Regions from separate parts of the Micromonospora sp. NPDC049274 genome, predicted to be linked through region 2. Evidence: riboswitches for the same ligand, from Rfam matches in the RefSeq annotation. Region 2 holds a riboswitch; each other region holds the start of a gene.
The links. Region 2 has a riboswitch for cyclic di-AMP ahead of AB0K10_RS07675 (NlpC/P60 family protein). Riboswitches for the same ligand answer to the same signal wherever they lie in the genome.
Positions count from the first base shown of each region.

Region 1: it holds a riboswitch for cyclic di-AMP, as region 2 does, so the genes downstream of both, AB0K10_RS14470 (hypothetical protein) here and AB0K10_RS07675 (NlpC/P60 family protein) in region 2, are expected to answer to the same signal.
Region 3: it holds a riboswitch for cyclic di-AMP, as region 2 does, so the genes downstream of both, AB0K10_RS28745 (C39 family peptidase) here and AB0K10_RS07675 (NlpC/P60 family protein) in region 2, are expected to answer to the same signal.

Region 1 is NZ_JBFAQS010000006.1:297,894-303,445, reverse strand. Features, by position in the region: gene AB0K10_RS14485 (DUF998 domain-containing protein) at 1-150, shown strand, start outside; gene AB0K10_RS14480 (alpha/beta hydrolase) at 400-1,320, opposite strand; gene AB0K10_RS14475 (TetR/AcrR family transcriptional regulator) at 1,399-1,986, shown strand; gene AB0K10_RS14470 (hypothetical protein) at 2,027-3,046, opposite strand; cyclic di-AMP (ydaO/yuaA leader) riboswitch at 3,100-3,231, opposite strand; gene AB0K10_RS14465 (cation diffusion facilitator family transporter) at 3,373-4,290, opposite strand; gene AB0K10_RS14460 (AAA family ATPase) at 4,398-5,552, opposite strand, start outside.
Region 2 is NZ_JBFAQS010000003.1:274,406-279,957, forward strand. Features, by position in the region: gene AB0K10_RS07670 (peptidoglycan recognition family protein) at 1-1,510, opposite strand, end outside; cyclic di-AMP (ydaO/yuaA leader) riboswitch at 1,742-1,878, shown strand; gene AB0K10_RS07675 (NlpC/P60 family protein) at 1,955-2,932, shown strand; gene dcd (dCTP deaminase) at 2,992-3,570, opposite strand; gene AB0K10_RS07685 (pyridoxamine 5'-phosphate oxidase family protein) at 3,648-4,205, shown strand; gene AB0K10_RS07690 (zinc metalloprotease) at 4,283-5,260, opposite strand; tRNA gene AB0K10_RS07695 (tRNA-Gly) at 5,507-5,552, shown strand, end outside.
Region 3 is NZ_JBFAQS010000020.1:102,221-107,772, reverse strand. Features, by position in the region: gene AB0K10_RS28760 (bifunctional cytidylyltransferase/SDR family oxidoreductase) at 1-55, shown strand, start outside; gene AB0K10_RS28755 (CDP-glycerol glycerophosphotransferase family protein) at 97-1,803, shown strand; gene AB0K10_RS28750 (alpha/beta hydrolase) at 1,835-2,587, opposite strand; gene AB0K10_RS28745 (C39 family peptidase) at 2,712-3,554, opposite strand; cyclic di-AMP (ydaO/yuaA leader) riboswitch at 3,788-3,929, opposite strand; gene AB0K10_RS28740 (hypothetical protein) at 4,214-4,984, opposite strand; gene AB0K10_RS28735 (hypothetical protein) at 5,118-5,507, opposite strand.

The DNA.
Region 1 (5,552 bases), on a different contig from region 2:
TCGGGGGCGATCGAACGCGGCTCCGTCTACACGATCGTCATCTGGCAGGTCGCCGTCGCCATCGCACTCCTCCGCGTCCGGGCCGACTCTCGCGCACCACGCGTTGCCGCGACCAGCGCATCCGCAGGCACGGCATCCACCGGCAACTGACCCGTCCGGGGGGACTGTGCCACGAGCGGCACCCCTCTCTGCCACAGTGTCGGCAGCAGAAGGTATCCAACTCGGTGAACTGGTGGCGTGTCGGTGTCGCGACGTGACGACCTGGAGGCCAGGTTTCCCGGCCTGCTCGACGCGTCCTGGGGTGCCATGGCGAGATGGCGGCCGTCGCCATGGCCGGGGGTGACCCGGTCAGGGCGATGCCGGTGCCGTGCTACGCCGCGATACTCCGCCACGAAAGGGTCAGCCGTGCGGCACGCCTGCTACCGGCTTGTCATCGAGGAATTCCTTCAGGATCGCGGTGAACCGCGCCGGCTGCTCCTCGGCGGGGTAATGGCCGCAGCCGTCGAGAACAACGCCGGTGACGTCGTCGGCCGCCAGCCGCATCGTCTGGGCGGCGCTCGCGCCGCTCCACAGCGCGCCACCGACGGCGAGCACCGGCAGCGTCAGCCGGGTCCTGCTGCGCTGCTCGTTCTGCGCGATCGTCTCGTCCAGCGCCCGGTAGTACTCGAAGCTCGCCCGCAGCGCGCGAGGATCCGCAGCGATCGCGTCGACGTAGACGTCGACGGCGTACGCGGGGATCGCGGTGGGGGTGGCGGCCTTGGTGGCGAACTGCCAGCCGAAGAAGAGTCGCTCCCGACCCCGGACCAGTTCCTCGTTCAGGTCGGTGAGCCGGTTGAAGCCGAACTGCCAGAGTTTCTGATTGACCGCCGCCGGGCTGAAGGCCGGCGGGGAGGGCGAGAGACCGGGGATCATTGCTTCGAGGACGGCGAGTCGGCCCACCCGCTCGGGGTAGTCGGCAGCCAGCGCGTACCCGGTCCACGTGCCGATGTCGTGACCGACAACGTCGAACCGGTCGTGCCCGAGCGCGGCCATCAGAGCGACCAGATCGGCGGCCAGTGTGCCGGCGTCGTAACCGTCGTCGGGCTTGTCGGAGAGCCCGGCTCCGCGCGAGTCGACGGCGACGACGGTGTGTTCGCGGGCGAGTGCGGGCATTACTTCCCGCCAGGCGTACCAGGTCTGCGGCCACCCGCCGACCAGCAGCAGCGGCGGGCCGTCCCCGCCGGTGACCGCGTGCAACCGCAGCCCGTCCAGCTCCACCAGCCGGCTGGTGAAGACGTCGGCGAACCCGTCGGGCAACTGCAGCGAACTCAGGTTTGTCATGCCGGCACCATATGCATGATGGAACGATCGGTACAAGACCATTGGAACGATCGTTACAAGATGTGTAGACTCACGATCATGGCGGGCCGCAAGCAGTTCGACGTGGACGAGGCGCTACGACGCGCGATGCATGTCTTCTGGCGCTGGGGCTATTCGGAGGCCTCGATCGACCGCCTGACCGAGGGCACGGGCCTGGGTCGGGGTTCGCTGTACGGCACGTTCGGCGACAAGAGCACCCTCTTCCGCAAAAGCCTGCAGCGGTACGCGCAGACCTACCACCCGCTGTACGAGCAGGCACTGGCCGGCCCTCACTCGAGCCCGAGCGCGGTTGTGGCCGCGTACCTGCAGGTCACCCTGAACCGCATCGCCGACCCGACGGTGCCCGACGGCTGCCTGCTCACGGTGTCGGCAACGCAGTTCCCGGCTCTCGACGCGGAAGGCCAGGCGACGGTTCGCGCCATGATCGACGGTTTGCGAGCGATGCTGCAGCAGGCGTTGCGGGCGGCGGGGGCCGATGAGCGGGAGGCGGCAGAGCTGGCGTTGTGCACGCTGGCGACAAACAAATCGCTTGCGGTGCTGAGCCGCGCCGGCTTCTCGAGCGACGACCTGGCAACAGTCGCCGCAGCCGCCGGCCGCACTGCCGGGAGGCCACTGCCGCTACCGTGAGTAAAGATGCGATCGCATCATCAGACAAACGTCGCTGCTCTCAGTACACCGACAGGTGTACGTGGTTGGTGTGGTCGCTGGACGGGTCGCCGTTGCCTCCGCTGTACGACTTCCACCCACTGCTGGGCAGCCAGATCTGCCTGTACCAGATCACGTAGAGCACGGCGAGCCGGTCGGAGTTGCGGATGAAGTACGCGGCCAGGTTGCTGCCGTACGTCTTGTCGGCGCCTGTGGCGTCACCGCCGAACCCGCCCTTCGCCGCGGCGAAGTCGCAGGCCCGACCCTTGGGGTGTTCGCCGGAGCCGCCGGAGCGGTGACAGGAGACGTAGTGGGTGAAGCCGGCGGCCTTGGCCTGGTTGAGGGCGTGCAGGGTGCGCGGGGTGATGCAGCCGCTGGCCGGGGTGGGGTCGTTGATGCTGCATGACTCGGACGGCCAGGAGCCGTCGGAGTTTCGCGGCGCGGGCTGGGCGTTGGCGGTGGAGGTGCCCCGGTTGGAGCTGGTGTCGGCGGCGGTGGTGCGCGGCTTGCTGGTGGCGACAGTCAGGGCCCGCTCGGCCTGCTCCTTGCGCTTGGCCATCACCTCGACCTGCTTGCGCTGCTCGCGGATCTCGCCGTCCAGGGCGAGGCGGGTGCGGTTGGCCTCGTCGCGGGTGGCGTGCAGCTCACGCAGCACCCGGTCCTCGTTGGCGGCCACCACGTCCAGCGAGGCCGCCCGGTCCATGAAGCCCTCGGGGGTGTTGGTGTTGAGCAACGCCGAGACGGTGCTGAGGCGGCCGGTGCGGTACGCCACGCCGGCGATCTCGCCGACCTTGCCGCTGCGTACGGTCATCTCGGCTTCGGTGGTCTTCAGCTTGGCCGCGAGTTGCCGCTGCCGCTGGACGGAGGTGTCCAGGGCGCGCTTGGCGTCCAGGTAGCCCTTGCTGGCGGCCTCGAGTTGGGCTCGCAGCGCGGGGGTGCCGCCCTCCTCGTCGCCGTCGGGCGCCGCGGCGGCCCGCAGGCCGCCGGGGGGAGCGGCGGTGGCGGCGCCGATCGGTACCGCCACGCCGAGGGTGACCATCATGACGATCAGTGCCGCGAGTCGGGCGGCAGGTGGTCGTGCTGGTGCCACTACGCATGTCCTTCCGTCAGCCGCCGACCGGGTTAGCTGACGGGTTCGGGACGGAAGATCCCTACCGCTGACGCGGATGCACCCCAGGAACATGGTTCCCCGGTTCGCCCTCTCGGGTGATTAGGCGGCGGCCGCCACCGGCGCCGGGAGGGCGCCGCCGGGTGGTGGCCGGGACCGAGCCTACCGGGACAGGTGGGACGCGTGCAGTCGATGTGACGGAAGGTGGCCGCATCACCACCGAAAATGACGGCGAAACGGTCTGTCCGTCACGTAGATGATCACCACTCGATCGAACCGCAGGCACCCGGGGCGGCCCCGGGCTCGATCTGCAGCGTGGCGTGCTCGATGCGGAAGTCCTCCCGCAGGGCGGTACGCGCCGCGGTGAGGACCGCGCCGACCTCCGCGCCGGGCGCCATGATCAGGTGTGCGGAGGCCACATCCATGCCCGAGGTGAGCGTCCAGACGTGCAGGTCGTGCACCTCGACCACGCCGGGCACCGTGGCCAGGCGATCGTGCACGGCGGTGACCTGGAGGTGTTCCGGGGCGGCCTGCACCAGGATGCGGACGGCGGCGCGCCCCAGCCGCCAGGTGCGCGGCAGGATGAACACGCCGATGGCGACCGCGACAAGCGGGTCGGCCCACCACCAGTCGGTGAGCGTGATGAGCAGCGCCGCGCCGATCACGCCGAGCGAGCCGAGCAGGTCGCCGAGCACCTCCAGGTAGGCGCCCTGGAGGTTGATGCTCTCCCGGGCGCCGGCGCGCAGCAGCGCGAACGCGCCCAGGTTCGCGAGCAGGCCGAGGACGGCCACCGCGAGCATCGGGCCGGTCAGCACCTCGTGGGGGTCGCCGAACCGGCCGATCGCCTCGATCACCACGTAGACCGCCACGCCGGAGAGCAGGACGGCGTTGGCCAGGGCGGCGAGCACCTCGAGGCGGTAGAGCCCGAAGGTGCGCTGTGGGTCGCCGGTGGCCCGTCGGGTGGCGGTGATCGCGGCGAGCGCCATCCCGATGCCGAGCACGTCGGTGAACATGTGCCCGGCGTCGGAGAGCAGGGCGAGCGAGCCGGTGTGGAAGGCGGCCACACCCTCGACCACCATCAGGGTGGCGAGCAGCCCGAACGCGGCCCAGAGGCGGCCCCGGTGCTGGTGGGCGGCGTTGGCGACCGACGCGTGGTGGTGGTCATGACCTGCTCCCACGAGATCCACCCTCCGTCGCCACCCGGGACCCGGTCAAATGTATGCTCACATCGCTATGTATGCAACTGTACGGACGGGTCCGACCGCCGACACCGCCAACGGGCAGGTCAGCCGGTCGGGTCGATGGTGGTGAGCCGCTGGGTGGCCCGGGAGAGCGCCACGTAGAGCGTCCGGACGCCGGAGCCCGGATCGGCCCGGATCTCGCTCGGGGCGACCAGCACCACTCCGTCGTACTCCATGCCCTTGGCCTCCAGGCTGGTCACGACCTGCAGCCTCGCCGCGCCGAGCGTGCCGAGCCAACCGGCGACCTCGTCGCGGCGGGTGACCGGCGTGATCACCCCGACCGTGCCGTCCACCTCGGCCAGCAGGCCGGTCGCCGCCTCCACGATCGCGGTCTCCAGCCCGGCCGGCGGTACCACCAGTTCGACCGGATCGATCCCGGTGGAACGGACGGCCGTCGGCAGCGACAGGTCCGGGTAGAGCCGGCGAATCTCCGCCGCCGCCACCGCGAAGATCTCCGCCGAGTTGCGGTAATTGGTGGTGAGCGTGAAATCGTGCCGCTTGCGTCGGCCCAGCGCCTGGTCCCGGGCGCGGGTCAGCTCCTCCGGATCACCGGTCCACGCCGTCTGCGCCGGGTCACCCACAACCGTCCAGGAGGCCAGACGGCCACGCCGTCCCACCATTCGCCACTGCATCGGCGAGACGTCCTGCGCCTCGTCCACCACCACGTGCGCGTACTCCCGGTAGTCCTCCGGGCGCTCCCGGGCCGCCGCCCGGGCGGCCCGCTGCCGGTCGTTGGCGGTGCTCAGTTCCCGGACTCCGCCAGCGAGCTGGAAGGGGTCGCGGCGGGCCCGCGCCGGCTGGAGCGGCTTACCGAGCAGCGCGTCCAACTCGTCGAGCAGCGCCACGTCCGCGATGGTCAGACCCGCGGTGTCCAGGCTCTGGTACGCCGCGGTGAGCAACCGGATCTCCGCGCCGGAGAGGATACCGCCGGCGTACCGACGCAGCCGCTCCGGTCGAGCCAGCCAGCCGAGCACGTGCCGGGGGTGCAGGCGCGGCCACCACGCCTTGAGGAACTCCCGGAACTCCGCCCGCTCGGCGATCTCGCCCTCGAAGGCCCGCTGCTCCGGCAGTCGGGTGATGCCGACCGCACGGGCCTGCGCCCAGAGCGCGGCGAACACCCCGTCGAAGCCGGCCCGACGGACCTCGTTGCGCCGGGCGCCGCGGTGCAGCGCGCGGTCCCGGATCCGGTCCAGCTCGGC
Region 2 (5,552 bases):
CCGACACGTCCATCGTGTTCGGGGTGCCGTCCGGGCGCAGCGCGATGTCGTTCACCAGCGGCGCGTCCTCGGACGGCGCGGTGTGCAGCACCACCGACGAGGAGCCGCGCGGCGCGCACGGCGTTCCTGGGGTGACGCATCCGGTGAACGCCGGTTGGTTGGTCGCGTAGTCGGGGTCGATCCGGACCAGCCCGGTGGCCGGGGTGCCGGTGTCCAGGCGCGGCGCGTGCAGCAGGTCGAAGTAGTGCGTCCAGTCCCAGTAGGGGCCCGGGTCCCAGTGCATCCCACGCACTGTCGAGGCGATGGTGCCGGGCACGTTGTCGTGGCCGATGATGTGCTGGCGGTCCAGCGGGATGCCGTACCGCAGCGCCAGGTGCCGGACGAGCTTCGACGAGGTCCGGTACATCGCCTCGGTGTACCAGGTGCCCTGCGCGGCGAAGCCCTCGTGCTCCAGCCCGATCGACTTCGCGTTGACGTACCAGTTGCCGGCGTGCCAGGCGACGTCCTTGGTCTTGACGTGCTGGGCGATGTGCCCGTCCACCGAGCGCAGCGAGTAGTGCCAGCTCACGTACGTCGGGTCCTGGACGAGTTGCAGGGTGGTCGCCCAACTCGCCTCGGTGTCGTGGATGACTATGTACTCGATCTTCTGCCGGGCGGGCCGGTCGGAGAGGTCGTGGTTGCCGTAGTCGCCGTCGCCGAACGCCTCGTAGGGGGCGGGGATCCACTCACAGGACACGGTCCGGGGGCATTCCAGGCCGTCCGGGCGGGCGAGTCGTCGCAGGCCCAGCCGGTCCAGCCAGGAACGCTCGGGTCGTACCGCGCGGGCCGGCAGCGTGACCCGCTGGCCGTCGTCGGTCACGCGGGTCTCGCCCGCGCCGATGGTGGTGAAGACCTCGTCGGCGAAGGCCGCCGCGGCGTCGGCGCTGTCCGCGCCGGCGTAGCGGGCCACCGCGCCGTACCAGGTGGCCGGGTCGGTGCCGGCGCCGACCGGGGCGCCCACCTCCCGTTGGTACGCGGCCAGCAGCGCCGCCCCTCCCCGGATGTTGGTCGTGGCGTCGGTGCGCAGCGCCTCGGGGGCGGCGCCGGTCAGCGCGGCGGCGACGTCGACGGTCTGCAACGCGGCGCTGGGCGGCGCGGGATCCGTGGCCGGTGCGGGTGCCCGGACGGCACGGGAATCGTCGCCGCGCGGATCCTCGGTGCCGGCGTCGTGGTGGCCGCGCGCGGGTAGGGCGGCCACGTGGCGGGCGTCGGTCAGGTGCATGGGCCCGTAGCCGCCGCTGGTGCTCGGGGTGCCGGCGTTGCTGTCCCAGCGGGACTCCAGGTAGGAGACGCCGAGCAGTACGGCGGCCGGCACCCCGTACTCGGTCGACGCCGCGGCGTACTGCTGTTGACGGTCGGCGGCCGGCGCTGCGGAGGCGGGACCGGCGCTCAGCGGTACGGCTGTCGTTGCGGTGACCACCGCGACGACGAGCAGCGCGCGCCGGCCGGCGGACAGGGTTGGACTTTCCATCGAACCCCCTAGATTGCTGGTATCGGTCTGGTCACCTTCGCGCCGGCCGGGAGTCCGCGTCAATACCTTTCTATCTATCAAAGCGTGCAGAAAGAAACTTTCATTTACTCTCGGTGATCCCCTCCAATCGGTACGGAGTGTCACGGCCGTACGGGTTGCGGATCGGTAACGGCCGTCTCTACTCTGGTCATTTGTCGGCCCGGTAGCAGGTCTGCCCAGCCGGGCGGTAACGGACCGACACCGCCGAGTCGCTTGCGAGCGAGCCGGGGACCCAGGTTCCCCCGGGGTGAATCCGCAGCCAATGCGGTAGGGCGCCAACTTCCCGCCCGAACCCGTCAGCTAACCCGGTAGGCGGTCAGGAAGAAGGAGTACGGAACCCCGGTGGCCCTCCATGCCCCGCGGCCGTCGTCCGAACGGTCGGCCTCGGCCAACCCGACGTCGACCATGCCGCGTCCACGCTGGTCCCGCTTCACCACCGCCCTTGCCGCCCTGGTCGGCGTCGCCGTCGTCCTGACCGGCAGCGCCACGGCGGCGCACGCGGACCCGTCCGTCGCCGAGATCGAGCGCCAGATCGACGCCGACTGGAACAAGCTCGAACCGGTCATCGAACGGCACAACGCCACCCGCGCGGACCTGGCCGTGAAGCGCAAGCAGGCCGACACGCTCGCCGCTCGCATCACGCCCCTGGAACGCCAGGTCGACGCCGCGATGACCAAGGTCAGCGCGCTGGCCGTGCGGGCGTACATGGGCGAGAACCTGTCGACTGTCAACACGATGCTCGGCAGTCGGTCGCCCAGCGAGGTGGTCGGGCAGCTCGAGATGCTCGACCGGTTCGCCCACAACCAGCAGGAGGACGTCCGGCAGGTCGCCGACCTCCGCGACGAGCTGGCCCGGCAGAAGGCGCCGCTCGACGAGATGGTGGTCCAGCTGACCCGGACCGAAGCGCAGTTGGCGGCGAAGAAGAAGCAGATCAACGACGAGATCGACAGGCTGCAGAAGCTGCGCCTCAAGGTGTACGGCAACGGCGGCGGCGGTTCGCTGCGTCCGGCGCCCTGCCCGGCCAGCTACCCCGGCGGCGCCGCGGGCACGGCTGTCAAGTTCGCGTGCGCCCAGATCGGCAAGCCGTACGTGTGGGGTGCCGAGGGTCCGAACTCGTACGACTGTTCCGGGCTGATGCTCGCCGCGTGGGCGAAGGCCGGCGTGTCGCTGCCGCACAACGCCGCAGCGCAGAGCCGGGTGACCAAGAACGTCAGCAGGGGCGATCTGCGCGCCGGTGACCTGGTCTTCTACTACAGCGACATCCACCACGTCGGCATGTACGTCGGCGGCGGCTGGGTGGTGCACGCCTCCCAGGCCGGTCAGCCCGTCAAGATGAAGAAGGTCGACGACGGGCCGATCCACAGCTACGGCCGTCCCGGCTGACCGACGCCGGACGCAGCAGGGCCCGTCGCGATCTCATCGCGGCGGGCCCTCGTCGTCTCCTAGCGCGTCGGCCAGGCACGCCAGTTCTGCCAGGAGCGGCTCGGCGTCGGCCCTCGCTGACCCTGGTACCGCGAGCCGTAGACCACCGAGCCGTACGGGTGCTCGGCCGGCGAGGAGAGCCGGAAGATGCAGAGCTGGCCGATCTTCATGCCCGGCCAGAGGGTGATCGGCAGGTTCGCCACGTTGGACAGCTCCAGCGTCACGTGGCCGGAGAAGCCCGGGTCGATGAACCCCGCGGTGGAGTGGGTGAGCAGGCCGAGGCGGCCCAGTGAGCTCTTCCCCTCCAGCCGGCCGGCGAGCTGGTCGCCGAGCGAGATCACCTCCAGTGTCGAGGCGAGCACGAACTCCCCCGGATGCAGCACGAACGGCTCGCCGTCGGGCACCTCGACCACCGAGGTCAGGTCGTCCTGCTGCATGGCCGGGTCGATGTGGGTGTAGAGATGATTGTTGAAGACCCGGAACAGTCGGTCGAGTCGGACGTCGATGCTGGACGGTTGGACCAGGGTGGGCTCGAACGGCTCCAGGCCCAGCGTGCCGGTCTTGATCTCGGAGACCAGGTCACGGTCGGAGAGCAGCATCGGACCACCATAGCGAGGGCCGCGGTGACCAGCGTGTTGAGGTCGCTCCTCGTACATTTGTTCGATAGAATGCCCGCATGGCTTCCTGGTCCGAATTCGCCGCCGACGAGCCCCGCCTCGCCGACGGGATCCGCGTTCTCCTGCAGCAGTACGGGCCGGGCTTCGGCTATCTGGCCACGGTCCGCGCCGACGGCGGGCCCCGGGTCCACCCGGTCTCCCCGGTCATCACCGACGAGGGTCTCTTCTGTTTCATCATCGACTCGCCGAAGCGTCGTGACCTCGAACGGGACGGCCGCTACGCGCTGCACTCCTTCCCTTCGGAGGAGAGCGACGACGAGGCGTACGTGGCGGGCCACGCCTGGCCGGTCGCCGACCCGGGCCGGGTGGCCCGGTTGGCGCAGAGTGCCCGGGCCGAGCCGCAGGTCGACTGGCGGCTGTTCGAGTTCACAGTCGACGTGGCGATGTTGACCCGTCGCGAGCAGCACATCACAGGCGTTCCGGGTGTCACTCCGGGCCGCCCGGCAGTGCGGGTCTGGCTGGATCCGCAATCCCCGCCGGCGCCGGCCGCGCCTCTCTCCGTACCGCAGACGCGCCCGACCCGACGCAGCCGTGACGTCCAGTGCACGGCCGCCTGACCGCGGGCCCGGTCCGGTAAAAACGCCGGTGCCGGCTCCGTCGCGACGGAGCCGGCACCGGGTGTACGCGAGGAGAGCTACGCCGCGCGGTACGCGTTCCACGCGGTCAGCATGCGGCTCGCCTGCCCCGGGGTGAACTGGTACATGCACGAGTCGTAGGTGTAGTCCATGAAGTTGGTGATCGGGTCCAGGCCGGTCGCCGAGCAGGTGTTCCGCCCGGTCGGGCACTCGTAGGCCGGTGACGCCTCGGCCGGGGTGTCACCCACGCTGTCACCCGAGCCGCCGCAGCCACCCTGGAACGTGTGGTAGAGGTTCAGCCAGTGCCCGATCTCGTGGGTGCCGGTGTCGCCCTGGTTGTAGTTGGTGGCGGCGCCCCCCGGGAGGGACTCGTTGAGCACGACCACGCCGTCCATGCTGCTGAGCTTGCGCTGCGGGAAGGTCGCCCAGCCCAGCAGGTCGTCGCTCAGCTCACCGAGGTAGATGTTGAGGGTGCTCTTGCCGCCCACCCGCAGCGACGACTTCATCGAGCGCTCCGCTGACGAGCCGTCGACGATCGGGTACCAGGACGGGTTCGTCACTCGGTTGATCTTGTCGAGTCGGAAGGAGAAGGCGGTGGCCGCGCCGCCGGTCCCGCCCGCGTAGGCCTGGTTGAGCACGCTGATCTGCGAGGTGATCAGCGAGTCCGGGATGTTGCCGCCGGCCCGGGTGCTGTCCCGCTGGATCACGTGCACCACCACCGGGATGGTGACGGTGGCAAGCGTCGTGGCGCCTGCGCGGAAGTTGGCGCGCTCGCGCAGCGCCGTCGCGAGGTCGGCCTCGCGTTCGCGGACCTGCTTCGCGGTCAGCTCGTTGGGCTCGTGGGTGCTCGCCGCGCCGGGCCTCACCCGGGCGTCGGCGTGGCTGTCGGTCGGCTCCGCGCAGGCGCCACCAGGCGCCGCGGAGAAGGCCGAAGCAGCCGGAACGACGCCCACGGCAGCGGTGCTCAGCAGCAGCGCGAGGGTCGTCGATGCGACACCGGCGGCACGCCGGGTCAGCAGGTTGGGACGGAGTCCCATGGGCCCACCTCTTTCTCGCGGCGCGGCAGGGGGTGTGTCACGCCGTGGCTGGGAACGTGTGGCAGACGTTACAACCCATCGACGCATTTGAGAACGGACACATGTTGCCGCGCGGAGACTTTTTCGTGTCTGCAGGTGGTGCGGAGGCGACCTGCCGTCATCTCCCAGCCTCGGCGGGTGGTGGGACGGGTGCGCGGGGGTACCTGGGTGCACCGGCCCGGTGCCTCAGGTACAGTGGTGCCGCCTGCGGGTGTAGTTCAATGGCAGAACATCAGCTTCCCAAGCTGACAGT
Region 3 (5,552 bases), on a different contig from region 2:
CCAGACACCGCGGCTGGCCGACGAGATCAATGCCGCCTCGGCGACCGTCGGCTGACGGCCGAACACTGCTGACCGGACGATGGTGAACGGAGCGACATGCGTGGTGACCTGGTCCGGAAACTGATCGCACGGTGCCTGAGCATCGGGCTGGCCGTGCTGGCCTTCCTGGTCGTGGCGCTGACCGGGGCGACCGGTTGGGGGCTGGCGCTGGCCGTGGCCGCCCTCGTCGCCACCGCCGCTGAGCGACGGATCCGCCAGGACGCGGACACCGCCGCCGAGACGACACTGATCGCCGCCGCCGTCCTGGTCGGCTACGCCCGACGGCTGGACGGCGGGTTCGACCCCGCGCTGGCAGCCGCCGCGCTGGTGCTGCTCGGGCTGGTGCTGCTGGTGGGCCCGCTGCGGGACGCCGGCAACCTGGAGATCCGGGCGGCCAACCTGCCGGTGCGGTCCTGGACGGCGCCGGTCGCCACGCACCTCGGCGACGCGCTGCTCGTGCTTCTCGCCGTGGTGGCGCTGGCCGCCGCGGCGACCATGCCGGCCCTGGTCGCCCTCGCGGCGGGCCTGCTGGTCGGCGCCGGCGCCGGCACGATCGCGCTGAGTCTCGCCCGGCGCCGGTTCCGGCCACCGGCCGGCGGCGGGGCGGTGGGCCGGGCGCTGCGCCGGCACCAGCCGGAGTTCCTGCTCTACTTCTCCGCGCCTCCCGGCTCGGAGTACCAGGTCACCATGTGGCTGCCGTACCTGAAGCGGATCGGCCGGCCGTTCATGGTCGTGCTGAGGGAGCCGGAGTTCCTGGCCCCGATCGCCGCAGCCACCGATGCGCCAGTGGTCTACTGCCCCACCCTGAGGGCGATGGACGAGGTGCTGGTGCCGAGCCTGCGGGCGGCGTTCTACGTCAACCACGGTGCGAAGAACAGCCACTGCATCCGCTTCACCCAGCTCACCCACGTCCAGCTGCACCACGGCGACAGCGACAAGGCGCCGAGCGCCAACCCGGTGTCGGGAATCTTCGACCGGATCTTCGTGGCCGGCCCGGCGGCAATCGAGCGGTACGCCCGGGCCGGGGTGCAGATCCCGGCGGAGAAGTTCGTGATAGTGGGCCGCCCGCAGGTCGAGTCAATCACCGTACGCCCGGAGCCCCTGGCTGCCGACGCACCCCGCACGGTGCTCTACACCCCGACCTGGACGGGACATCACGCGGACGCGGACTACTGCTCGCTGCCGGTGGCCGAACCGATGCTGCGCAAGCTGCTCGACCGGGGCGTGACGGTCATCCTGCGCGCCCACCCGTACACCACGCAGAACCCGGCATCGGCGCGGCAGCTGGGTCGGCTGACCGAGCTGCTCGCGGCGGACCGGGCGCGGACCGGCCGGCCGCACGTCTGGGGCGCCGCCGCCCGCGGCCTGAGCCTGGTGGATAGCGTGAACCGCTCCGACGCGCTGATCTCCGACGTCTCCGGCGTGATCTCGGACTACCTCTACTCCGGCAAGCCCTTCGCCGTGACCGACATGGGCGGCGAGGGTGACCGGTTCACCGAGCGGTTCCCACTGGCCGGCGCGGGCTACGTGCTGCACCGGGACATGACGAACCTGGACGATGTGCTGGGCCAGATGCTCGGCACCGATCCGATGGCGCCGGGGCGTTGGGCGACCCGGCGGCGCTACCTCGGTGACTTCCCGGCCGAGTCGTACGCCGACGCGTTCCTGGACGCCGCCAGGCGCGAGCTGGAGCCGGACTGGAGCCCGCCGCCCCCCGGGCGGCCGGTCGAGCCGGACCTGGAGCGGGTTTCCCCCACCACCTGAGCCCCCGGCCACCGCGTCCGCTTCATCCAACTCACCCACGTCGGTACGGGTCGAGCAGCGCCAGCACGGCCGCCGGGTCCTCGACGTGTGCGTTGTGGCCGAGACCGGGCAGCGTGGCGACCGGTACGCCGTACGCCTTGAGCTGCTCGTCGGTGACCATCGGGTCGTGTTCCCCGCGGGCCAGCACCACCGGCACGTCGGTCGCCGCCAGCAACGGGGCCAGGTCGGGCTCGCCGACGCCGAAGGCTGTCGGGTCCATGGCGAGGCGCCACCGGCCGGCGACCTGACGCAACCCGGCGTCCACCACCGGATGATCCGGCGGGACCAGGCCGACCAACCCGGAGACGCGCAGATAGCGGCGGGCCGCCTCGGTACGGCTGGCGAACCAGCTCACCGGGCGTGCGGCGAGCTCAGCGGCGCGGGCCAGCTCGGCGGGTGACCAGAGCGCCTTGATGCCGAGCCCGACCACCGCGTCCACAGGTGTCCCGGCGGCGCGGGCGGCCAGCGCCAGGCCCACCACCCCGCCCAGCGAGTGCCCGAGCACGACGAGCCGGTCGTCGGCGGCGAGGCCCTGAGCGATTCGGCCGGCGAAACCAGCAAAGGAGTACGACGGCAGCGGGGCCGACCAGCCGTGGCCGGCGAGATCCGGTGCGAGCCACCGCCCCGGCCAGTGCTGCTCCAGCAACGGCGCCCACGGCAGCCAGACGTCTCCGGTCGCCCCCATACCGTGCAGCAGCAGCAGGACCGGCAGGCGACCGGTGCGGTCACCCGATTCATCCACCACGGCCGCAGTCTGCCACGGTTCGCGGCCGGGTACGAGAGTCGCCGACGGCGGCGCGTACCGGAATGAGGCCGCGGGCGCCGGCCCCTCGTGGGGGACGACGCCCGCGGCGGTCTACGTGCCTGGATCAGGCGGAGTAGCCCCGGGTGGCAATCCAGTTGGCAAGGTCGATCGTGGTGATCCAGTAGGACGGGTCGGCCGGGTTCGCCGAGTCGGCGATCCGCACGGTCCGGCCGTTGTCCTTGTAGCCCACGACGGCGATGTAGTGCCCGCCGCCGTAGGAGTGCCAGCCGCCGTCGGTGTCGGTGGCGTCGCCGACGACGTTGGCCACCACGCCCCGGCCGTCGGTGATGGCCTTGACCACATCGGCCTGGAGCCGGTCCATCTGGGCCGGGCTGGGCGCGCCGGCAAACATCCGGGTCTGGTACGGGGAGCCCTTCACCTCGGCGTTGAGTGCTCGGGTGGTGTCCTCGGCCGAGTTGGTGCCCATCTCGGTGGTGCCCAGCTCGGCACCGAGTTCCTCCTGGGTGCGGTCGATGCCGGTGGCGCTGAGCGCGTTGCGGGTGGCTGCGGGGCCGCAGTTGTAGTACGTGTTCTGCGCCTCGTAGTCGTAGTCGAGCACCTTGGTCGCGGGCGGCTTCGGCGTCTGCCGCTTACGGGTCAGATCCGGGTTGGCGCTGGCCTTGGCGGCGGGCGACGCGGCGCTGGTGGCTGGGGCGGCGGTCGTCGGCGCGGCACTGGGGGACGCGTCGCGCGCGTCGCCGAGGGTAGCGGCGGTGTCACTGCGCATCTCGGCGACAGTGGTAGCGGTGCGGTGGCTGGCCGGCGCGTCGTCGGCGCCGGTGAGCAGGGCGCCGGTGGCCGTGGCGATCACGAGGGCCGCGGCGGAGGTGGCGACGATCTGGTACGGGCGCTCGGTCGCCAGGCGACGGAGCTGACGCTGCATGGTGTGCTTCACGGGGTCCTCCACGGATCGGGGGAGAGCGGCACACCACGGGCCGGACCGGTATCCGGGCAGGCGCCAGCGCGCGGACAGTGGTCCGCGGATGGTGAACCGCTCAGGGGAACACCCGGCGGGGCCGGGCGGGAGAGGCGATGACCCGGGGGGTCAGCTCACCGTCACTGGACGGATGAGCGGGGGCACCGCTGCGCCGTGGAGGCGTGGGAACAACCGAGGGGTGGAAAGGTGCTGCACGGGTTTGGAACTCCTTCCGACACCGCCTACCGGGTTAGCTGACGGATTCGGGCGGGAAGATCGCCCTACCGCAGGCCGTGGCTCGCGGATTCACCCCAGACTTACTGATGGGTCCCCGGTTCGTTAAGCACGATTGAGCGGGTCGGCGCGGCGTCGCCTGTTGCGATCGGTTACCGCACCGGACGGGACGACACTACTGGCCTGTTCGCGGCCTGCCAAGCCAGGTTCACCTGCGTAAACCCGATTCGGTGCGACAATTTCTGCGCGTACTGCCGATGATGTGACTCGATGGGACAACCGGTTACGGCGACGCCTACGGGCGACAACCGGACAGGCTGCCGATAATGCGGCCACAATCACGGGAAAGATCGAGCCGAACGCGTCGGACGCCCGATTTCCGAATGGCGTGACCGGGCTCACGTAACGGATCGGGCTCAACCCGCGCGAGCCGGGCGCCACCGTGCCACGAGGGCGGGACGGGACGCCCCACTCGCCGCGCGTCGGGCGGGTGCCGGGCTGGGCCGCAGCCGCGCCGTTGCCGCGTACGCCTCCTCGGCAAGGGTGCGCGCCGACTCGGCAGCCAGTTCCGCGTCCCGCCAGGCGGCCCGCTCCGCGGTGGCGGCGGCCCGGTAGTCGGCCAGTCTCGCGTCCCGGATCACCCGGCTGAGCAGCACCTCCTGCTCGACCGGGTGCCGCCGGGAATCCCAGCCGCGCCGGTGGGCGAGCACGTCACCGAGCTGCGCCATGGTCAGATCGCCCCGCCAGTACGCCGCCATCGCCGCACGGTGCAGGTAGCGCTCCCGGGAGGCGTACTCGGCGGGAGTCCGGGGGGTGTGCGGGGTGGGCAGCGCACCAGAACCCGCGAAGCGACGGGTGGCGGTGTCCGCCTCGTCGTACCCCACCCAGGCCCGCTCCACCAGTTCCTGAGCGGTGACCCAGGCATCGCGTCGCCGCCGGGCCGTCTTGGCGGCGCCGGTCGCGGCGACTGTCACCTCCTCGGCGTACCGGCGCAGGTCGTCGGCTTCGGCCGCGGCCACCTCGCGGGCGGTCGGCGCGGCCGGGACTGGGTCGTCCGCGCGGCGGTCCCGCTCGGGGCGGGCGACCAGCACGGCGAGTACGCCCAGCGCCAGCAGGAACAGGGTCGACCAGATGGCAGCGGCCTGCGGCACATCGGTCACGAACTGGTAGAAGACGGCAGTCTCCATGGTCGGCTCCTCGCGGAGAGAGCAAAGCGATGGGGAGCCCCGGCCGCGACCTGGCCACGGCGGGCCACGGATCGGCGGGGTGCGGAGCTGGTGGATCGACAGGGCGCGACGACGGGGCGCATGGCCCGGTGACTCAGCGCCGGGGCGGACCTCGGGGAGCCCAGCCGCGCGAAGCGTCGACGAGAGGCGGCCGGTCGGACCCGGCCGCGGACACCGGAAGCATGCCGGTCGCGATGGCGCCCTGGTCGCCGGACGGCGCCGGTTGCGCGTCGACCGACCCGGCCGGGATGAACTCCTCGGCGGCACCCGCACGAACCGCCGAGGCCGGGTGCACGGCAGCCTCTGGCACGGCGCTCAGGGGCGGCACGGCGCTCAGCGGTGGCACGGCGCTCAGCGGTGGCACGGGGGCCGAGGCGGGGCTCGCGCCCAGCGCCAGGGCCGCGACCGCTGCGAGGCTGGTCAGCACCCGCGTAGCCCAGCGCGCCACCCACCACAGCGGACAGGTGAGCGCGACCGGAAGCACGTAGCCAACGCTACTGCCGCGCCGGCCCTGACGCATCGGCCACGG